DNA from 3 places in the Enterococcus sp. DIV0800 genome. Region 2 is predicted to be linked to each of the others. Evidence: riboswitches for the same ligand, from Rfam matches in the RefSeq annotation. Region 2 holds a riboswitch; each other region holds the start of a gene.

Region 1 (7,629 bases), on a different replicon from region 2:
TTTACAGCCACACCATGTTGTTGCAAAGATTTGATCGCTGGCTTAGCAGAAGCTTTAGCAGGATCTAGGAAACCCATAAAACCGATTAATGTCATATCTTTTTCATCATCGGTAGAATAGATGGCTTCTTCATGGGCATCTCGACGAACGGCTACCGTAATGACCCGCATTCCTTGGCGGTTCATTTTTTCATTGACTGCTTGTAATTGCTGACGAATCTCTGGTGTTAATGTTAAAATCTCACCATTGATTTCGACATATTTACAAATAGCCGCCATTTCTTCAACGGCTCCTTTAGTAATCATCAATTGATGTTGATCGGTTTTCATTACTACGGTCAACCGACGGCGAGAAAAATCAAAAGGAATTTCATCGATTTTTTGAATACTTTGGAAAGGCAGTTGCCGATCTTGCTCTTCAAAATAATTGATCACTGCAATATCCATTAAATTTTTCCAGCCTGTTTGATACGTCGAATTCATAAAAGCATAATCTAACACTTGTTCATTCTCATTACCTAGCGGATCTAGGTGCTGTACTAAGACAACTCGATCTTCGGTGATTGTCCCAGTTTTATCGGTACATAAAACATCCATGCTGCCTAAGTTTTGGATCGAAGCCAGTTCTTTTACGATTACTTTATGTTTAGACAAGGTCAATGCTCCTTTTGCTAAGTTGGAGCTGACGATCATTGGCAGCATTTCTGGTGTCAAACCAACAGCAACCGCAATAGCAAAGAAGAAGGCGCTGCTCCAGTCTCCCTTAGTTAAACCATTAATCAAGAAAACTAATGGAAAGAGCACCATAACCATCCGTAGTAATAATTTACTCACACGGTTCAAACCGATATCAAAGGAAGTCTTGCCCCGCTTAGAAGTCGCATTTTTGGCAATATCGCCAAAGAACGTTTGTTGTCCCGTTTTTAAAATAATTGCTTTTCCCTGACCACTTAACACATCGGTCCCCATAAAAACAAGATTCGTCAAATCTAACGCGGTCATTTCTTCAGTGATCGCCGCTTCTTTGGGAACAAATTTTTCCACTGGCATAGATTCGCCGGTTAATGAAGACTGATTCACGAATAAGTCCTTAGTCCAAATTAAGACCGCGTCCGCCGGAATCATATCCCCAGTTGCTAATGTCAAAATATCTCCCGGTACAACTTCATCCATTGGAATTTCTTTCGTTTCACCATTCCGGGTGATTGCCGCTGTATTTTCAATCATTTCTTTCAATTCGATGCTGGCCTTTTGTGAACGATATTCTTGAATAAATGTAATCAGTACACTGGCAAGAATCATGATCGTCATAACTATCGCTGCTTCAAAATCACTAGTCAGCAATGAAACGATCGCTAATAAGGCCAAAACATACACAAAAGGATCATTAAAGGCTTGTAAAAATAATAAAATAGCTGGAGTCGGTTTTTGAGCCGAGACTTCATTAGGGCCATATTCTTCTAACCGGCTTTGAGCATCCTCTTCAGATAATCCTTGCAATGAAGTACGCAAGTTTAAGAAAAGATCACGATCAGAAAGAATCGCCAATTTTTTTAATTCTTGGTCTTTGTTGTTCTTGCGAGCAAGAAGGTTTTTTTTGTTCATCATAATGGTTCCTCCTAAATTTCAGGACGAATACTGTCGTCCTACGGTAATTATATTTCGGTCGACTATCCTCATGATCATATTCCATCTTCCTCACATCCTTTCATTTATTTCGGTGAATTTTTTTCCGCCTTATAAAATTTTTGCTCCAAGTTCGCAGATTCTTAACACGTAGAAAATTCTGCTTAAAGCGCGAAGTGGAACTCACAAAAAAAGCGCGCACTCGAAAATGAGCACGCGCGAAAAGTTCATTCATGTTCATCGTCGAGCTTTAGCACTATAGGGCGTAGACAGAATCTGTCAGCTACGTTATGAATCACCTTCACGATGATTCCTGTTCTACCCATTGGCGTCTCTCGACATTTTTGGGCAGTAGCCTGTGTCCGTATAGGAGCCTCACCTAACAATTATTTTAATTTCATTTCCACTATAAATCAGTTATTTCTTTGTGTCAAACTTAATCATGAAAAAATTTGTTTATTTTCAGAAACTCATCAATTTTCTGATTGGGAGTTCGACCAAAATAATCAGCAAATTTCTTGCTCCAAAGCTTAGTTTCACGTGCTTCAGCAAAGATCTCCATCGTTTCGTCATAATCTTCAATCAATTGATAGTCATAATCTTGATAGGTATCATAATGAATAACCGCTTCTTTTGGCAATCGAGGCTTGACCCGCATCTCGACGATGGGTTTTCCGATACTTAAACCCGCAACAGGAAAAACATAATCCGGCAAATTCAATAATTTACTTACCTCAGCGATATCCTTACGAATTGATCCGACAATGACACTGCCTAATCCCAGAGCTTCGGTTGCAACTACCGCATTTTCCAACGCTAGAGCCGTATCCGTAATGGCAGTAATCAATGGATCAATGCCTTGATTAATCGGATAATCCACTTGATAATGTTCTGCGACTTTTTTTGTCCGTTTCAAATCAGCAACAAAAACTAAAAAGACTGAGCTTTTCAACATATGGGGATTACCTGGATTCAGTTCAACCAATTGCTTCCGGATCTTTTTATCCTTCACCACAATGATGCTGTACATTTGACCATTCATCCAGCTTGGGGCTTGGCAGCTAGCCTGTAAAATCTGCTGCAATTCTTCGTCTGACAATTGATACTCTTCATCAAAATTACGATACGTCCGATGATTGTTTAACACGTCTAATGCCTTCATTTAGTTCCTCCTTAATTGCTTTGAAATCACTTGCAGTCTTTTAAAAAATTGTTGTCGATCCTGCTTCGTCAAGCGTGTGTAATTAACCCGCATAGCCATTGTATCATTACTAAACAGGAATGAGGGTGCGACTAAAAGTTTTTCTCGTAAAAAGATGCTCCAGTCTTTGCGGCTGAGCTTTTGGTGCCGCCATGTTAAATAAACATACAAGCCTCCATCAATAGTCGAGATTGACCAATCTTCCGTAATCTGCTGAGCATCTGCGGTAAAGGCTGCCCCTCGTTCCTTTAATTCTGCTACTAATATTTCTTGATTCGCTTGAAACTTAGAATCATTCAGCGCAGTATGAGCGATGACTTGAGGAAAGACACTGATTGAAAAATCCATCATCTGCTTCGCCTCAGATAAACGCTGAATCAAGTCCTTATCTGCCACGATCCAGCCGATTTTAATGGAGGAACCAAAAATTTTCGACAACGAGCCGAGATGAATCACTTGATGAGGAGCCATTTCCTTCAAGGACGGAGGAATTGGTCCGAAGTTCAATTCACTGAAGACCTCATCTTCAATGATTGGTAGCTGGTATTTTTGGCTTAAAATAATCAATTCTTGTCTTCTTTTGGCGGACATGGTTGACCCGGTGGGATTTTGGAAAGTGGGATTGACGATGATCATTTTGATTTTTTTAGTCAAGATCAACTGCTCCAATTTGTCGATTCGCATCCCTTCCTGATCCATTTCAACTCCATAAAGACGCACACCAGCGCTGGCAAAAATCGGTAATAAATATAGGAAGGAAGGATCTTCAATCGCAACACTATCCCCATTTTGCAACATCACTTGCAACAAAAGAAACATCGCTTGTTGCGCACCTGAAGTAATCAACACTTGATCGGCAGAAACATCAATCTTCTGTTCCATTTTTATCCGCTGACAAATAACTTGCTGTAACGGCCCATAGCCTAACGGGCTTTGCTTTCGTTCTTCTAATAATAAATCTTCCCAGGTATAAGAAGGAAAACGAAAATCAGGTATCAAATTCAATGGCAATTCGCCTGAATAAAGATCCAAGGCCGCTGAATCCTTTAATAATCGATGAACTTCTTCTACATAGGGCTCAGTTGGATAAGCCTCTTGCGTAAACAAACGCCGCCAATCCACCCGTGGTGTCGTGCTACGCCCCCAATTTCCTTCATTCACCAAAGTACCGCTACCTTGCCGTCGAATCACCCACCCTAAACTAACCAATTCATCCAACGCGTGCACCACTGTAGAACGGTTGATTTGATAAAGTTCCGCCAGTTTTCTTTCAGGCGGCAATTTATCCCCTGGCAACAGTGTCCCGTTTTGAATATAATCAATGATTTGCTCCATGATCTGCTGGTAAAGCGGTAATTTATTTTTTTTCGTTAATTGCCACATCTTCAAACCCTCATTTACTATTGGATGATTTAACGCTAACCCAATCATTCACAACTGTCAATCTACTCATTTGATTTCTTTCAAAAAAGGTCGCTGGCAAAAAAAGAATCTAAAACCTTAAAGGTCTTAGATTCTTAAACAGGTCATATTTAGATGGTATCACCATTAAAAATTGAATTTTTCACAACGACATAATCAACTTTTTGAATAGCTTCAAGGTCTTTTCCGCCAGCGTAAGAAATGGCTGATTGTAAATCTTGCTGCATTTCTACTAAAGTGTCTTCTAAAGAACCTTTATAAGGAATCCAAATTTTCTTTCCTTCAACATTTTTCTTTTCGCCTTTTTGGAATTCTGAAGCACTTCCGAAATATTCCTTGTAAACCACTCCATCTTCCACTTTGGTCTCACCAGGTGATTCTTCATGTCCAGCAAATAATGAACCGATCATCACCATCGTTGCGCCGAAACGAACTGATTTCGCGATATCACCATGAGTGCGAATTCCACCGTCCGCAATAATCGGTTTACGAGCCGCTTTTGCACACCAGCTTAATGCTGCTAGTTGCCAGCCGCCAGTTCCAAAACCGGTTTTAATCTTCGTGATGCACACTTTACCCGGTCCAATCCCAACTTTCGTTGCATCGGCACCAGCGTTTTCTAATTCCCGAACTGCTTCAGGAGTACCAACATTACCAGCGATTACAAATGTTTCTGGTAAATATTTCTTTATGTGCTTGATCATATTGATGACCGGATCTGAGTGTCCGTGAGCAATATCGATCGTAATAAAATCAGGGTTCAATTTTTCTTCTGCTAACTGTTTAACAAAATCATATTCATAACCCTTCACACCTACACTGATTGATGTGAATAAGCCGCGAGTTTGCATTTTTTTGATGAAAGGAATGCGCTCTTCCTCGTAAAAACGATGCATAATATAGAAGTAACCATTTTCAGCTAAAAACTCCGCGATGTTTTCATCAACGATTGTTTGCATATTGGCTGGGACAACGGGCATCTTAAAACTAAATTTTCCTAATTGGACCGTTGTATCACATTCTGAGCGGCTGTTTACCACACATTTATTCGGGATTAACTGAATATCTTCATAATCAAATACTTTCATACTGGCCTCCAGTGTTTGAGATAAAAAAACATAGGGCTCTATCGCCCTATGTAATTTACAACATTTTCAACTAAAAAGCAAGATTATTTTTAAAATAATTCAAAAAACACGAACATTAACTTTTTAACTTTCGTATTTCCTTAATTTTTTCGCTTGAAGACTAATTAAAAAGATAACATCTTCCATCTCTTCTTCATTGGTCACTTTCATTTCGATCTGTTTGGTCTTTTTCGAAACCTCTTCAAACTTCTCTCTGAATTCCGAGGACATCACTTTCACCATCGGCGTCAAATAATTGATCCCAAAATCTGGAAATGGAGTAATAACAGAAAAATATTCTTTATGAATGATAATGCGGCAAAGCAGACCGTCATATTGTTCGATCATCAGCTGCCAACCAGATTTTTTTTGAAAAATATAAGTGATTTTAGGATCATAATGCCGCATGATTTGCGCTAGTAAAATTTTCAAATACTGAGAATTTGGGAGTCCAGATAGAATCGTTTGTAATTCTTTTTTCTCGTGCTCTGAATCAGACTGTTTACTTTCCATGGTTCTCGCCTCTTTCGATACTAAAAAATAGCCTTAATCCTAACAGCCGAACTGTTGGATTGTTTTTGCTTTTCTTCAAAATTACACACCTTTTTAATCTTTTTTTCATGTTAAGTCTACCACTTTTAATATGAACTGTCATTTTTTTAATCTTGCTTTTAATTAACTCACTACATTCCTTCTTTGCTTGACTACGCTTTGATTAACTCGTTAAAAAATGAAAAGAAATCAAAAAAAGACGGTCAATCGACCGTCTGAGAAATTATTTATTCGCTTTGGAACCAATATCATTTCGGTAAAAATAGCCGGCTGTTTCAGCTTTTGATAATGCTTGATACACTTGCGCTTGGGCTGCTTGAATTGTATCGGCCTCAGCTTCCACGACTAGAACGCGCCCGCCAGAAGCTTCCATTTGTTTCGTTCCTTGCGTTACACCAGCGTAATAAACAGTAACTTGATCGTTAAAGTCTGGCAGCGGCATTCCTTTTTGATAGTCGTTTGGATAGCCTTCTGCTGCTAAAACAACACCGACTGAGGCTTGATCGCTCCATGTTAATTCCGGTTCTTGATCTTTTAACAAATCACTGATGATTTGAGCTAAATCGCTCGTCAAACGAGGTAAAACGACTTGTGTTTCAGGATCACCAAAGCGTGCATTAAATTCGATGACTTTGGGACCTGCTTCAGTCGCAATCAGACCAGCATATAGAATCCCAGTAAAAGGCGTGCCATTTTTCACCATACCGTCAGCTGCCGGTTGCAGAATTTCTGCTATCGCTTTTTCAACCATTGCTTCCGATATTTGTGGTACAGGTGAATAAGCCCCCATGCCACCAGTGTTCGGACCTTCGTCATTGTCGTAAGCACGCTTATGGTCTTGAGCAATCACCATTGGATAGACTTTTCTATTTTTAACAAAGGCTAGTAACGAAAATTCTTCACCGGCTAAAAATTCTTCTACCACAACTTTGTCGCCGCTCTCGCCGAAACGATGATCGGTCATCATTTCCTTCAACGCTTGCAGTGCTTCTTCCAGCGTCATCGCCACCGTCACACCTTTACCCGCGGCTAAACCATCCGCTTTGATAACGATCGGTGCGCCTTTTTCTGTGACATAATCACAAGCCGCTTGATAATCTGTGAACGCGGCGTAATCAGCGGTAGGAATCTGATTATCTACCATCAGCTTTTTAGCAAACTCCTTCGAACCTTCAATCATCGCCGCTGCTTGATTCGGGCCGAAAATCGCTAGTCCAGCTTGTTGAAAATCATCGACGATTCCATTTAGCAATGGAATTTCCGGACCGACAAACGTCCAGTCAATTGCGTTTTTTTTTGCAAAGGCAATTAACATTTTATGGTCATCTTCTGCGATATCAACGACTTGAATCCCATCTTGGACCATTCCCGGGTTACCTTTCGCACAAAAAACCTCTGTTACTTGTGGACTGTCCAATATTTTTTTGGCGATTGCATGCTCTCTACCACCGCTGCCGATTATTAATATCTTCATAAAATCCTCCTAATGTCTGAAATGACGCACGCCAGTGAAGACCATCGCAACACCATATTTGTTCGCCATTTCGATGGAGTCTTTATCACGAATGCTGCCACCTGGCTGAACAATGGCCTTGATCCCATGCTGCGCCGCATATTCAACACTGTCATTCATCGGGAAATAGGCATCACTTGCTAACACAGCACCCTCCATTCGACCTTTCGCTTCTTCCAAGGCTATTTT
Region 2 (7,629 bases):
TTACGAGCGATTTTAGTTTTTCCGCCGCTTGATTTGATCGTACAGATTGAATTAAAGTCATTGTTCCGCTGATCAAAACCATTGCGAAAATAATACTACTCCCAAAAAAATCACGATCTTCCGGTGCTACAATGACAACATCTGTAATAAAAGAAGTAATCCCCAATCCAATCAGAACTAACGTAAAGGGAGTGATATAGGCTTTTACCATTTCAATGAAAAAGGGGGTTTTCTTTCCATATGAAATCTTATTATCCCCATATTCATTTCTTGCTCGGATTGCTTGTCCCTCAGACAGTCCTTTTTTTGATGTTTGAAATGTATCAAAAAGATTTTCAATTGTTTTTCGTGCCATTAAACCATAATTTACATCGTGATTCCCATTATTTTTAATTTCCACTCTTCTTTCCTTCTCTCCAAAAAAAATTCGCCACAATCCTATCCCAATCATTAGGTATAGAATGATATTTCCTAGCGTCTTCATAAAACTTCCTCCTTGCTAGGGTTTGGAGAGTCCAGGAACTAAAAACAAATAGACAATAATAATTGATTTGTTTTTAGTTCACTCTTTTTCCGCAAACCCAACTGCTTCGAACTACTGTCATCCATTTGTTTTCATCTCCTTTTTTTTCGAAAAATATACTAATTCTTTCTTAAATACTTTTAATGTCAACCCATTTTTATAATAAGCATCCATTAAATCACAATATCCCATTTTTTCATAAAATCCCCAGGCTTGTTTTCTTCCAGTTAAAAAAATGATGGAAAAGTTAAAATTTCTAGCTACCTGCTCGGCATACACAATTAGTCTTTTCCCTAGACTTCTTCCTTGATAATCTGGATGAATAGCCACTTGCTTGATTTGAATGCAATTTGAAGAACAGGGATGCATTAGTAGAGTACCTACTGTCATGCCATTCCGTTTGACCACCAAATGAATGTCATTTATCTCACTAATAGGTGAAGCTGTCATATAGGGTTGCCCTGCGCTGGCTTTCAACAACTCATTCCGTAAGATAATCGCTTCCCGATAAGTTCGACTATCCCATCTAACTATAGTAAACACTGTTTTACCATGTTTCTTCCTCCTTCGTTAGCTGATAAACTTCAAGTACCTCTTTGTTCCTCGATAAATGAGCAATGATTTCCTTCATTGCCAGATCCATATTTGAAGCGGGTTCAAGCTCAACTTGTAATTGAACCATACCTCCAGCAAGGTCTTGACATACAAAATGACAGAATGATAAATAATACCGATCTAATTGGGCGATAGTTTCTGTTCTCAGCGAAACTTCGGACGAAATTTTACCTGTAATGATCAAAAAGGAATTTTGCACGTTATTTACAGTATCAGGTCGATAAACTTCCGCAATTTGATCAAATCGATGAGAAATAAAACGTATCACAATGTTAACAAAAGTGATCACAATTGCTGCCAAGAAACCTTCTTTAATCGATCCCGCACCAATCATTACTCCTACTGCAGCTGTACACCAAAGTGTCGCAGCAGTATTTAAACCTGTAACGCTAAAACCATCCCGTAAAATGATACCCCCTGCCAAAAAACCTATCCCACTAACTACTTGTGCTGCTATTCTTGTTGGGCTAGTATCTGCCGTAAATGTCGAAGACAAAGAAACAAAAATTGTTGCTCCCAGTGAAACTAAAACCATCGTACGTACTCCAGCTAGTTTTTTTCGCCACTGACGTTCAATTCCAATCAATCCACCTGCCAGTACACTCATAAGCAACATAATTAAAAATTCATACCATCACTTCCTCTCTAGGTTATTAAAAATAAAAATGAATATGTTAAATAAAAAAAAACGGTTTTTCGCACAAAAACTCCGCGAAAAACCGTTCTAAAATCATCAAATCACATGACAAAATAAGACGTCGATCTAATCGTTGAGTTTTGGCACTATACAACGTAAAGACAAACATCTTAGCTACCTTAAGAAAAGCCTTGTATTCGACAATCCCTGTTCTACCCATTGGCGTCTCTCGACATTTTTGGGCAGTAGCCTATGTTTGCATAGGAGCCTCACCTAACAAATCATATTTTATTTTCATGGAAATAATAACAAAATGAATTAACACTGTCAACAAACAATTTTAGATTTATAAAAGAAATTTTGAAGAATAATGAGTTAATAATAGAACACTCTAGTTTAGATATTCAAATTCAAAACGAAATTTGATCCCAAAGAATTCTATGAATTTCCAACTAATTAGGCTAAAAGAGCCCCCCTTATGGTACGTTTACTATTTACTAGAATAGCGCTAGTTTTTCACCCATCCACATATCCAGATTGGGGGTTCTTACTGTCCCTGCATCTCACTGTAATATACATGATTCATATATAAAGAATCTATTCTAATAATTTTGATCCAAATCTCGAATCGTTGATTCGTCAAATATTCGAAGGAATACTCTACAAAAATTCTGGCCTTGATAAAAACTAACCTATTTTTCAACAAATAAATTTAGACTAGCGCAGCTTGAAGACTATCTCCTTTTTGTTGATAAACAAGTCGAACCAATTCAGCAAGTTTCAAGTGGGTATTGATTGGGAGTATTGTGCTATTTTCAACATAATATTCAAGCTCATTCTCATCGGAAAAACATCCGTATCTCCCAATTAATACTTTTTTCATACCATTTACACTTTCCCTTTCTCCATAACAGTCGTCACATTCGTCAATAATTGTTTCAACTTATCAATCTCAGTCGTAACATGGGTTAAATAGTAGTAATTCTTCGTTCCTTCGCGACGATAATCCACTAGCTTCGCATCTCTTAAAATTTTAAGATGATGGGAAACTGCGGGCCGTGATAAATTGGTCGCTTCGATCAACTCATTCACCCGCAAACCTTGGCAACTTTCCTCTTCCAATAACCGCAAAATAATGGCTTGCCGCTTCTCGTCCCCTAATGCGACCAAAAAACTGCTTATATCGGCAAATTCTGCTTTTAATTTGATTAACTCATTCATTATACTTCTCTCCATTTAATGGTTCTTATTTTTAAACCATTAAACCATTACCTGATCGATTTGTCAAAAGGCTATATTTAAAGAGAGACATGACGGTTCTCATTTAAAAAAATAACCAGCCTGTCTAGCAAGAAAAGATAGACTGCTCATTGGTACATAGCCCGTCGAAGATAATAATAATTTGTACTATTATTTTTTGATTGTATATCCATTGTCTTAAGTGAAGAAGACTACCCGGTCAAAAAAAGCCTACTTTCGATATCTCATGATCGAAAGCAGGTTATTTTTTTTATTCTACATATTGAGTATCATTGATTTTAGCTACTGAATAATTATTGTCTTTATATTTAAGTGTGGTTACACTGCAATTATCAATAGCTTCACCTTTGTACTCACCAGGAACAAGCATCTCTAATATAGTAGGAATCATACTGCCAGAGGAAACGATCAAAACGTTCTTCGCTTTTTTCTTTTTGGCATCCGCAACGACCTTATCCATTGCGGCTTGTCCTCGTTTGGTGATCTCTTCATAGGTTTCAGCTACTTTTAACGAATCTGCATCTGCAATGGCATCGGCTACTCCTTCATCGCCTAGCTTATTCACCAACTTGTCATAGTCTGTCCAGTCTTCATCAAACTTTAAGTCATTTGCTTCAAAAATCGGTGTCCACATCTCTGCGTTGGTCTTCCCTTCAAAGCCGCCGTAATTCCACTCTTTAAAACCGTCATGTTCTGAAAGTGCTGGTTTTTTATTTGTGTTTTCAGCTAAAATCAACTTTGCGGTATTTCGTTGCCGCCCTAAATCACTAGCATAAGCCAAGTCAAATTTTGTCTTTTTAAGTCCCTCACCAACCTGTTTTGCCTGCGCTGTCCCTTTGTCAGTCAACGGTGAATCCGCAAATCCTTGAACTTGTCCCGTTGTATTGAAAAAGGTCTTTCCATGACGAACAAGATAAATGGTCACTTCATCATTTTTATCTGAAGCTTTTTCTTTTGCTTGACTCGAAATCCCACCAGTTAAACTAAGACCCAACAGTGCTACAAACAATAGCCCCCAAATTTTCTTCATTTTTTACAATTCCTCCCCATTACTACTAATCACCTTTTTATACCAATCAAAAGAATCCTTTTTTGAACGCTTCAAGCTGCCTTTGCCATCATTGTCCAGATCAACATAGATAAAGCCGTAGCGTTTACTCATTTCTCCAGTGCTGGCACTGACTAGATCAATCGGCCCCCATGTTAAGTAGCCAAAGCATTCCACATGATCTTCTTCCACTGCTTGTTTGACCGATTTGATATGCTGCCGCAAATAATCGATCCGATAGTCGTCATGCACTGTTCCGTCTTCAAATTGATCGACAGCCCCTAAGCCATTTTCCGTAATGATAATCGGTAGTTCATATTTCCGGTATAAGTAATTCATGACGAAGCGAATCCCAGTAGGATCAATGCCCCAGCCCCATTTTGATTGTTCCAAGTAAGGATTTTGAATCCCACCAAACAATGCGGCTTCACCCTCCACAGGTGTGTTAGGCTCTGAAATACTGGACATATAATAGTTTAAACCGATGAAATCAATCGTGCCTTCAGCAAAATCTTCAACATCACTCGGTTGATTACCTAGATCAATTCCCAACACTTCATACTGTTTCATCTTATATTTCGGAAACTTGCCATTACACATCGCATCTACCTGATAATAATCCCGATCATTATCTAAAAAGCCTTTTAACACATTATCTGGCTGACAATCATATGAATAGATTGGGTTCAAGCCAAAGACACAGCCAATTTTGTTATCATGATTGATTTCACGTCCTAAACGTGCGGCTTTGACTCCGGCTAATGTCATATTGTAACCAATACGAGCAAGATCTTCCGCTGGGTTTTCCATCTCGCTATATTTCAAGCCTGCAATTAGATAAGTAAAAATATCGGCTTGTTTCGTTTGCGGATCAAGATGATTCATTTCATTAAAGGTCGCCCAGTATTTCACTTTACCATCATAAGCCCGCATCACTGTCCCGCAATAATGCAAATAAAAATCAATTACTCGTCGAGTTTTCCACGAACCATACGCATGAACCAAATGAATCGGCATTTCGAAATGGTAAAGGGTTACAATTGGTTCGATCCCATTTGCCAGCAATTCATCAATTACCTTGCCGTAAAAAGCTAACCCTGCCTGATTCGGTTCCTTTTCATCACCTTTTGAAAAAATCCGTGACCAATCGATCGAGATTCGCAAGGCATTGAAGCCCATTTTCTTAAATAATTGAATGTCTTCCTTGTAATGATGGTAAAAATCGATTCCTAGATGGGAAGGATAATCTAGCTTTGGATCAATCGTCTCTGTAATCGTTCGCGGCTCTTTATTTGATCCTTTTGTAACAAAATCCATCATTGCCGGGCCTTTTCCATCTGCTTGCCAAGCACCCTCACATTGATGGGCAGCGATACTGCCGCCCCATAAAAAATCTTTCGTAAACGTCATAGTCTGCTCCTTTTATAAAATAACTGTCAATAACTCTTCGTCTTGTTCGCTGCTGGCTGAAATGACGTCGAGATAGTCATTTGAATTCGTTACAACAACAATGATCACTGGATCAAAACCGGCTTCTGCTACTTTATCTGCTTGATACTTCGCTAAAATATCGCCTTTTTTGACTTCTTGACCTTGTTCAACGAAGCCTTCAAAGTATTTGCCTTCTAGGTTCACTGTATCAACACCGATGTGGATCAATAATTCTACCCCGTTTTTAGTTTTGATCCCATACGCGTGCTTCGTTGGGAAAGCGACGGTGACTGTTCCTTCGACTGGGGAAATAATTGTTTCCTCTGCTTGTGAAGGCAAGATGCCGACACCTTTGCCTAACGCGCCTGAGGCAAAGGCTTTATCGCTGACTTCGCTTAATGGAATTGCCATACCTTCTGCGATTTTCCCGATGCAGACTTGTTTCAGGCTTCGATTACTTTCTAAAGCTTCAACTAATTCTTTTTCTTCTAGTTCCTCTTCAGTTTCTTCCGTTGGTATGCCGACACCATACGCCACTACTGCTGCACCAACAAAACCTACGATGACACTGATCAACATCCAAATGAAGTTGCTGGTGCCGCCTGCTAAATAAGTTGGTAAAGCGGCCAATCCCCAAACAAACCCCATAGTTCTGACACCTGTTAGACCCGCAATCAATCCACCAAGTCCGCCGCCAATAATAACTGCTAAGAATGGCCGACGATATTTTACAAAGACACCGAAGACGGCCGGTTCAGTAATCCCCATCAAGGCACTGAAACTCACAGTACCAAACATTTGGCGTTGATGACCTTTTTTCGCACGCAAGAAATAGCCGAACATCGCACCACAAACGGCAATATCAGAAATAGTCGCTGCGTGGTTGATAATTGGGTCATAGCCTAAAGTTCCTAAGAAGTTCAGTACGATTGGATAAGTAAAGTTTGCGGCTCCTAATACGATCAAGAATGGTTGGAAGGCCGCATAAAGCGTAACTACGATCCAGTTACCGATTGTGTTCATCAACAGATCAAAGAAGGCACTGATACCATCGCCGATCAAGGTTCCGATCGGACCGAAGAATACTAAAATAACAGGGAAGGTCAGTACAAGGGACAATGCTGGTACTAAGAAGTACTGCAATCCGCTTGGAATGATTTTTTTCAAATATTTGGTAATGATACTTAAGAACCAAACACCAAGCAAGATCGGAATAAAGGTATTTGCGTAACCGATCGTCGGTAAGTTGTAGCCGAACAATTCAAGCCCTTTAGCACCATCGATATTGGCTGAAAGTAGAGCAACCGCTAACGCCATCGCCACATACTCATTGATTTTCATTCGCTTCGCTGCTGAAGCCGCGATAAAGACCGGTAGGAAATGGAACACGCCACCGCGTAAAGTATCAAAAATCATATAGGTCGAACTATCTTTTGAAACTAGTCCAGTTAAAGAAATAATTGCCATGATACCAGCGATCATACCAGCTGCTAATAACACTTCAATGATCGAAGTCATTGTTTCTGAGATCATGACTAAGATCGAAGAAGCAATTCCTTTGATACCTTTTGGTTTTGGCTTTTCAGCCTCTGCACCATCTGGCGTTAAGCCCAACATCGCCATAAATTCATTGTAAACATCTGTTACATGCGTTCCAACGATGATTTGATAAGCGACATCATTGGAAACAACATCGATTACACCATCTAAATTCTTGATTTCTTCTGTTTTAGCCAAACTGCGGTCATTTAAAGTCAAACGCAAACGCGTCACGCAATGAGCAACTGCCTTGATATTATCTTTACCGCCGACCAGTTCGATCAGCTGCTTGTTTAATTTTTCATAACTCATTTTTTATCCTCCATTCTTTCTGTTACACGGTTGATATGAAGCATCAAATAGGTTTCTTCATTGATTGAAATATCTAATTTAAACTGTGATTGCACATAAATTTTCATTTTCTGAACGGCTTTAAAAGACTCGGGATACAACTGGCAAACTTGTTTGTACAGCTCCAATGTTTCCGATCCATCATTAAAGATTTTACCTTCGATAATTCGCTGAACAAAATACTGCAAATGGGTCGTAAACCGCATATAATTCGTCGATTCTTCA
Region 3 (7,629 bases), 210 kb from region 2:
GATACGGCGGCGGTGCAACAGCTCGTGATTGAATTAGGTGGCGCTGCCTTTACTCAGGACTTGGCGGCCGACTATACAAAAAAAGCTCTAAAAGACATTCGAAAATTACCCACCAACGAACGTGGTACGAAAGAAAAATTAGAGCGATTAACGAGCCAGATTTTAACGAGAAGTAGTTAACAAAAAGCCAGTCAGCGATGAACAATCGCTGACTGGCTTTTGTTTATAATTCAGAAAAAGGAATAAACGCTGGTAAAGCGCCTTCCGTCTTTCGTAAAAATTTCTGCAGCCAAATGACATCATGCCAGGCTTCAAACTTGTAACCAATTTTGGGAAAGAGGGCCGCCGATTGATAGCCTAGCCTCTCATGAAATTGCAGACTGCCTTGATTTCCACCGGTAATGCAGGCGGTCAAGATTGCTACATTTTGTTTTCTCAATGCCTCTTCCAACGCTTGGTAGAGACGTTTACCCGCTCCCTTACCCTGCTTTTGGCGATCCACATAAACACTGACCTCCACCGCCCAATCATAAGCAGCGCGTTCCTTATAGGCATGAGCATAGGCGTAGCCGATAATTTCTCCCTGATCCTCAGCGATTAAATACGGATACGTTACGATCGTTTCAGCGATCCGATTGGCAAAGGTCGCTTCACTAGGAACTTCGTAATCAAATGTAATGGTCGTCTCAGTCACATATGGTGCATAAATTTTGCGTAACGCGGCTGCATCTGCCGGCGTTGCTGTGCGAATAGTGATCATCGTAGTCCCCCTTTAGTTTTATCTATTTTAACACTGGAACTAACGGAAAAAAACGTCTATTCAAATTATTTTTCTACCAAGCCCAAGCTCATGCCAATCACTAAAATCACTAAAACAATCACAGTGATCCAAACGTATAGATAATCTTTTTCTTTGGCAAAGGCAAAAATCGAAACCACCACTCGTAGAACGGGTGTCAGAATTAAACAAAACAAGCCTAACATAATAAAGGCTTCCCCATTTAATTGGAGCAAACCGTGAATGATCATAGGTAAATTGTTGGGAACCGCCTGTGCACTTGGCTGGATGAACAATAAAATCATTCCGATAACAATGATTACCGCCGAAACAATGACACCGATCCGCAAAATATAACCGATCGAGCGTTCAATCGCCAAAATCTCTTCTTTGTCCTCCATTAGTTAATCACCCCGAATCCTCGCAATACCATTTGAATGCCCATGATCAATAGAATTGGAATAAAAATCATGCGAATCACAACTGGCTTCAATCGCTGCATGATGCGCGAGCCGATCGTCGCTCCGCCTAATACACCTAAAGCGAGTGGCGCCGCGATCTGCGGCAGGACCGCACCGCTGAAAAAGTAGACCATCGCAGAGGCTGCGGCGGTCACACCCATCATTAAATTACTCGTAGCGCTGGATGGTTTTAACGGCATTTTCATGATGGTATCCATCGCCGTCACCTTGAAGACACCACTGCCGATTCCTAAGAGTCCCGAGGCAATCCCGGCACCAAACATCATAGCAAAACCTCCCGGAATCTTTTCAACTTGATAATCAATTTGTTGGTCTAGCACCTTATCATAATACGAACCATTCAGCTTTAACTTTTCCGCCAATGAATTGCTGGCAGAGGACTGGATCTGTTCGGCTGATTTTCCCCGCAACTTTTGAATCATATTCACCACGGAAAACAATAAAAAACCACCGAATAAAATAAATAGAAACCCGGTTGGTACAATTCCGGAAAGCAGCGCTCCGACGATCGCACCGATAGTAGTAGCAATTTCCAAAAACATGGCCACCCGCAAATTTAGCATATCATCCTTTAAATAAGCAATCGTTGCTCCTGAACTGGTGGCGATCACACAGACGATACTAGCAGCAATCGCATATTTGATATCCAAACCCATAACTAACGTCAAAAATGGCGTTAAAATAATTCCGCCGCCGATCCCTAAGATCGAGCCTAAAATTCCGGCTAGAACACCGGTCACAAGTAATAATCCTATTTGACTAAGCATAATTTCCCGCCTTTCTTGTAGCTATTATAGCGCAATTTTTACTTAAAGCAGGAAATTTAACCGTGAGAGCTCTTTGCTTTTCGAAATGTTGTATGCTCTAACCGACTGGCTACTACTTGGCTTACTTATAGATTTAATTGTTTAAAGAGAATTTTTTTCACGCGTTCCACTTCTGCTTGTGGAATTTCCTGATAGGAAATCCCGGCTTCACCAGTGAACCCATCGCCAGTAAATCCCTCTCCTTGGACTTGCTGGCTATTGATTTTCTTTAGACTCGTGTGATAGCCTGTCAAAATTTTCTGCATTTGATTAAAGGTTAGGTCCGTCTTGCCATTTTCTCCGATCCCAGCTAAAATTTTTTGATAATTAAACAAGCTTTTGGTTGAGAGCAGCTGATTGATTAATAATTCCATCACCTCTCGTTGCCGGCCTTGTCGTCCGTAATCGCCCGTGGGGTCTTCGTAGCGCATCCGGGAATACTGTAATGCTTCCCAACCGTCCAAGTGCTGTTTGCCTTTTGGATAATCAATTCCCTCAGCTGAAAAAGCAAAAGCGTTATCTACCGTGACGCCACCGACTGCGTCCACCAATGTTTGTAAGCCATCCATATTTACCGCCATATAGTGATGGATCGGAATAGCTAAAAATTTTTCCACCGTATTGATCATCATTTCTGGTCCACCGATCGAATGGGCATGATTGATTTTATCTTGATAATCTGCACCAACGATCTCCACGAACGCATCACGAGGAATACTTACTAGCGTTGTTTCCTTCGTTTGGTTATTTAAGGTTGCCACCATAATCGTATTGGCGCGAAAATCCGTTTTTCTTTTGGCATCATTTGCGATTCCTAAAATTAAAATACTGATTGGCTCAGAAGCTTCCGGTGTTTTTACCTCCCCGGTTCGTTCAATCGGCGCATACATCGAATCCGCCGCATGTTGCGAACTATGATAAAACTTCAAGGCAAAGACGCTTAACCCAGTGATTAGGACCACTACACAAGCCAACATACTTAATAAAATCGTTTGCCATTTTACAAATTTGACGTCTTCCGCTTTTTTCAACCTTGAGTTTGCTGAATGCAAATAAGAGTAAAACAAGCTTCCACTGCCGAATGTAAGGCCTAGTCCTAAGCATAAGCCCGTGATGACATCACTGATAAAATGAACACCTAGATAAATTCGACCGCCGGCAATCACAAATACTAACAACCCCACCCCAACTTTGACAAGGGCTGGCATTTTTTTATTCATAAAAAAATAAATTAAGCAGATAGAGCCAATCAGTGTCATTACTAGCAGTGAATGCCCGCTGGGAAAACTATAAGATGAACGCGCGAGGTATTGCACTTGCTCGGGGCGCGTTCGTTGAAAGACTTGCTTTAATAAATAGCCGACTCCACTGACAAAAATCAGATTACCTAAACACCAAATGGCTAAAGCTCGCTGCTGTTTTCGCCACAAAAAGAACGCGAGAAAACTGAAAATAATCAGCATTGGGCCAATCGTTGCTACTTTTGCCACCACTCCTGTAAACACCGTCAAAAACGAGATATTCACTAGACGATTTTCCATAAAGAAATCATCCAAATGATTGAGCCATTGAGCGTTTATTGCTACTCCGATCATAAAAATTAGCGCTACAGAAAGCGCGCAAACACTTAGTAAAGTAAATTTTTTTCGCATAGATATCCCCTTTTCTTCAAACTGCATTCTTTTTTTTAAAGCCCAACATCATACCGAATCCGATCCCTAACACGATCAAGGAAGTCCCACCCTGGCTCAAGATCGGTAATGGAATCCCCGTCAATGGCAAAATGCCAATAGCGGCTCCAATATTTTCAAAAATTTGAAACAGCAAGCCAAAAACGAAGGCTACCGCTAGATACAGATTTGCTTTATTATTCGTTTTTATTGCATTGGAAAGGATTTGATAAAACAAATAAAAATAAAGAAAAATTACAAATGCACTGCCGATGAAACCAAAGCTCTCAGCGATTACGGTAAAGACCATGTCGGATTCGCGAACCGGGACATATACCGAAGCTTGCTCTGCCGCTCGCCCAAATAAACCACCACTGCCAATCGCGTAAAGGCTCTGGACTTGCTGATAGGCAATCGAATCTTTGTATTGGAAAGGATCAGCCCACGCTCGAACACGATCCAATTGATACGTCTTAAAATGCAGACCGTAAAGCAATCGATTTCCCCATTCGCTGAATACTAATACTAGTAAAGTGCTGCCGAGTGCCGTACCGATACCAGTGATCGTTGCCAAGATTTTCCAATGCACGCCGGAAATAATAAATAGCGCTCCTAAAATAGCGATAAATACTAAACTTGTCCCAAAATCCCGTTGCATAAACATCAATAGAAAGGTTGGCAAACTAAACAACAGAATTTTTTTCAAATAATGAAGATCGCTCTTTATCGTCCGCTGCTGTTCGCCTCTTTCCTCAGTCAGTGTGAGCCGAACCATCAAAAGAGTAAAACTTAATTTCATCAACTCGGATGGTTGAAAAGAAAAACGGCCGAGCCTCAACCAGCGCTTCGTATTCGTCAGATGATACATCGCCGGATCATAAAACCAATATAACAGTGCCATCACGCCGAGCGACAAGACATAAAAAAGCGGAGCATACCGTAATAAGCTAGCGGTTTTAATTTTACTGACGGCTACCATTACTAACAGCGACAGTAAACAAAAAATGATCTGTTTCACCACAACTCCTTTGACATTCACGTCGTCAAGTTCAGCCGCCAAAAATTGAACAGCGATGCTGATTAAATAAAACAAAAAAATCGGTAAAAAAAGTGAATAATTAAATTCGTTGCTCAAACGTCTCCTCATTGGATCGAACCTCCGAAGCAAATTTTAAACAAATCCCAAGCGCTACTGAAAGGATTAAATAGCTGGTACCACCATAGCTGATGAACGGCAAAGGAACTCCGGTCATGGGAATCAGTCCCAAAATACTGGCAACATTGATACTTGTTTGGAGTAGTATTAATGTTCCTACCCCAAAATAGATCAAACTTACATGCTGACACCGTTCCTTTGCCGCTAGCACGAATAAACGTAGCGCGATCAAAAAAATCAATGCCAATACAATCAATGCGACAATTACCCCTAATTCCTCCACCATGATTGAATAAATGAAGTCGGTCTCAGCAACGGGTAAGTACCCTTTTTTTGTAATGCTGTTTCCTAACCCCCGACCGAGAAATCCGCCATTATAAAGAGCGTAATAAGAATTACTCATTTGAAATCCTTGCCCGTAAGAATCTAAGAAGGGATCTCTGACCAGACGAATGCGTTCATACGTGTGGGCAAATAATTGTGGCAGCAACTCGTGACTACCCAAAAAAAGAATCATTCCAGCAACTAGCACGATACCGACAATCAATCCTAAAAAAAGTAAAAGCGAAAGCTGGTATGGAATTTCTGCAGTAGTAATGAGCACGAAGGCAATCCCCCAAATAATAATTGCTCCCGTCACTTTCGGCTGCAGTAAAATTAATAGACCACTAAGTAAAACCAACACACCAGGTCTCCACAATTGGTGTCTGGCCCGTTTTTTTCGGAAAAAGTAGGCTAAATACAAGATCAATGCGACGTTTGTTACCTCTGATGGCTGAAATTGAATACCAAATAAGGAAACCCATCTTTGTGCGCCATTGATTGTGACCCCGTTTATTTTGACTAACAATAAACTGACTAAGCCGATTGCCAACAAGCCTTTTGCCACTATACTTTTTAGTAAGACGTTGCTTTTTACATGATAAATAATTCCAATTAATAACCAACTTAACAGGATAAAAATCGCTTGCTTGCTAAACAACGATAGCGGATTTTTTCCTTCCGTTGTCAATCGATAAGAACTCGCGCTGAAGACCATTAAAAGACCGATTAGGCTTACCCCCAAATAAGGTAGTAACAACAGCCAATCGATCTTTCTTTTTTTTATCATATTCATCTCTCCCTCTCATCAAGTAATTGTTGCGGCGAGAGAGTTCAAAGCAAGAAAACAAAAAGACACCAAACGTTAGCGAAAAAACTAACAAGTTTGGTGGCTCACACAATCAATCTCATCGTCTGAGTTTTAGCACTAAACAACGTAAAGAATTACTCTTAGCTATTTTATGAAAAGCCTTAATCCGACAATTCCTGTTTTACACATTGGCGTCTTTCGACGTTTCTGCGCAATAGCCTATGTTTGTTTAGGAGCCTCACCTAACAAGTTTACTTATATTTACTTTCACAATCATCCTACTTTTTTTGTCATAAAATAGCAAAAATTTATATATAAAATCCGATTATCTTTAAATTTACTTATGAAATCTTTTACCAAAAATTTACTGGACAATCCTTTTTTCAACCATAAAGCTAGTTAAACCAGCCACGCACTAAAAAAACTCTCAGCCGATTAAGCTGAGAGTTTTTTTATAGATTAGATGTTAACCACTGCTGATAGAAAGACAGCTGTGTAGGCGTGTGAAAGAAATGCTCACCAGTTTCAAAGATCGTCAAATCGATCATTGACGGACGAGCAAATTTTTCAATGGTCTTTCGGCTCGTCAACTGATCCTTACCGCCATATAAAATTTTTGTTGAAACAGTCCATTGAATTGGATGCTCTACAACATAGCAATAATACTCCCACGCCAAGGTATTAAAAGGTGTTTTTATTCGTTTTTCACGTCGTAAATCGGCCGGCGTCAGTTGTGACCAATCCAATATATTTTCGATTAATTCCCGCATATCCACGATGGGCGATAAAAAAAGACTTTGCTGGATATTCTTGGCTTGTCCTGCCAGCATCGCAAAATAAGCTCCGATGCTACAGCCGAATAAAGTGATCTGCTGCGCTTGCTGGTGTTTAAAAAGGATTTTTTCGACATCCGCTACTACATTTGACGGATTCAAGGCGTAGGGTTGGCCTTTGCGCTCACCATGTTCCGGCAGATCAAAGCTCCACACTTGATAGCCTTTGGGGACAGCGGCTTCAGCCAACAATTGAATGACCGTGTCTTCTTTATGAGATTGATCGCCATGAAAAGCTAAAACTATTTTGTCACTCGTCTCACCCCACCGAAGAATTGGGATTCCTTCAATCATATCTTTTGTTGTTTCCATTTAGCCCTCCACGATCTCCAAGCCTAACCCTGCCGCAATCACCAGCGCTTGATAGGAATCGACTTTTAAGCCCTTCAACTGTTCCATTGAACAAGCGATTTTACTGAAAGAATTGCTGGTAAAGTCCAGACCAGCTAATTTGGTTCGCTGCCAATTACTATTTTCCAAATTATTTTTTTCTAAAAATAAATGTTTCCACGTCACTTCAAAAAACTCGCCATCAGACAGTTGACAGTTCTCAAACCAGACATTCTTCAAATTCGTTGCACTAAAGGAACCAAAATTGATTAATGAGTCTTTAAAATGACAATCTCTAAGATAGCTCTCGGCAAAATTGCAACCCGTTAATTTACAATTTTCAAATACCACTTGATGAAAGCTGCCACCAATCCATTCTAAATTGGAAAAATCACAATTCTTAAAGACGACGTTTCCCGCTTCAAAACGAATTAGTTTCGTC

Evidence for each region. Region 2 has a riboswitch for magnesium ahead of IGI54_RS14215 (MgtC/SapB family protein). Riboswitches for the same ligand answer to the same signal wherever they lie in the genome.
Region 1: another riboswitch for magnesium. It lies ahead of mgtA (magnesium-translocating P-type ATPase); the one in region 2 lies ahead of IGI54_RS14215 (MgtC/SapB family protein).
Region 3: another riboswitch for magnesium. It lies ahead of IGI54_RS13215 (FtsW/RodA/SpoVE family cell cycle protein); the one in region 2 lies ahead of IGI54_RS14215 (MgtC/SapB family protein).

The regions. Positions count from the first base shown of each region.
Region 1 is NZ_CP187898.1:1,317,340-1,324,968, forward strand. Features, by position in the region: gene mgtA (magnesium-translocating P-type ATPase) at 1-1,604, opposite strand, end outside; M-box (ykoK) riboswitch at 1,855-2,019, opposite strand; gene IGI54_RS06405 (nitroreductase family protein) at 2,062-2,787, opposite strand; gene IGI54_RS06410 (PLP-dependent aminotransferase family protein) at 2,788-4,209, opposite strand; gene guaC (GMP reductase) at 4,359-5,336, opposite strand; gene IGI54_RS06420 (DUF3788 family protein) at 5,460-5,888, opposite strand; gene purD (phosphoribosylamine--glycine ligase) at 6,151-7,401, opposite strand; gene purH (bifunctional phosphoribosylaminoimidazolecarboxamide formyltransferase/IMP cyclohydrolase) at 7,411-7,629, opposite strand, start outside.
Region 2 is NZ_CP187899.1:478,074-485,702, forward strand. Features, by position in the region: gene mgtA (magnesium-translocating P-type ATPase) at 1-355, opposite strand, end outside; gene IGI54_RS14210 (GNAT family N-acetyltransferase) at 602-1,000, opposite strand; gene IGI54_RS14215 (MgtC/SapB family protein) at 1,071-1,745, opposite strand; M-box (ykoK) riboswitch at 1,894-2,063, opposite strand; gene IGI54_RS14220 (hypothetical protein) at 2,488-2,658, opposite strand; gene IGI54_RS14225 (ArsR/SmtB family transcription factor) at 2,664-2,996, opposite strand; gene IGI54_RS14230 (histidine phosphatase family protein) at 3,286-4,065, opposite strand; gene IGI54_RS14235 (family 1 glycosylhydrolase) at 4,069-5,493, opposite strand; gene IGI54_RS14240 (beta-glucoside-specific PTS transporter subunit IIABC) at 5,506-7,365, opposite strand; gene IGI54_RS14245 (PRD domain-containing protein) at 7,362-7,629, opposite strand, start outside.
Region 3 is NZ_CP187899.1:269,416-277,044, forward strand. Features, by position in the region: gene IGI54_RS13185 (polyprenyl synthetase family protein) at 1-180, shown strand, start outside; gene IGI54_RS13190 (N-acetyltransferase family protein) at 224-757, opposite strand; gene IGI54_RS13195 (DUF1634 domain-containing protein) at 826-1,179, opposite strand; gene IGI54_RS13200 (sulfite exporter TauE/SafE family protein) at 1,179-2,027, opposite strand; gene IGI54_RS13205 (phosphatase PAP2/LCP family protein) at 2,153-3,718, opposite strand; gene IGI54_RS13210 (FtsW/RodA/SpoVE family cell cycle protein) at 3,735-4,883, opposite strand; gene IGI54_RS13215 (FtsW/RodA/SpoVE family cell cycle protein) at 4,855-6,003, opposite strand; M-box (ykoK) riboswitch at 6,114-6,281, opposite strand; gene IGI54_RS13220 (alpha/beta hydrolase) at 6,477-7,169, opposite strand; gene IGI54_RS13225 (pentapeptide repeat-containing protein) at 7,170-7,629, opposite strand, start outside.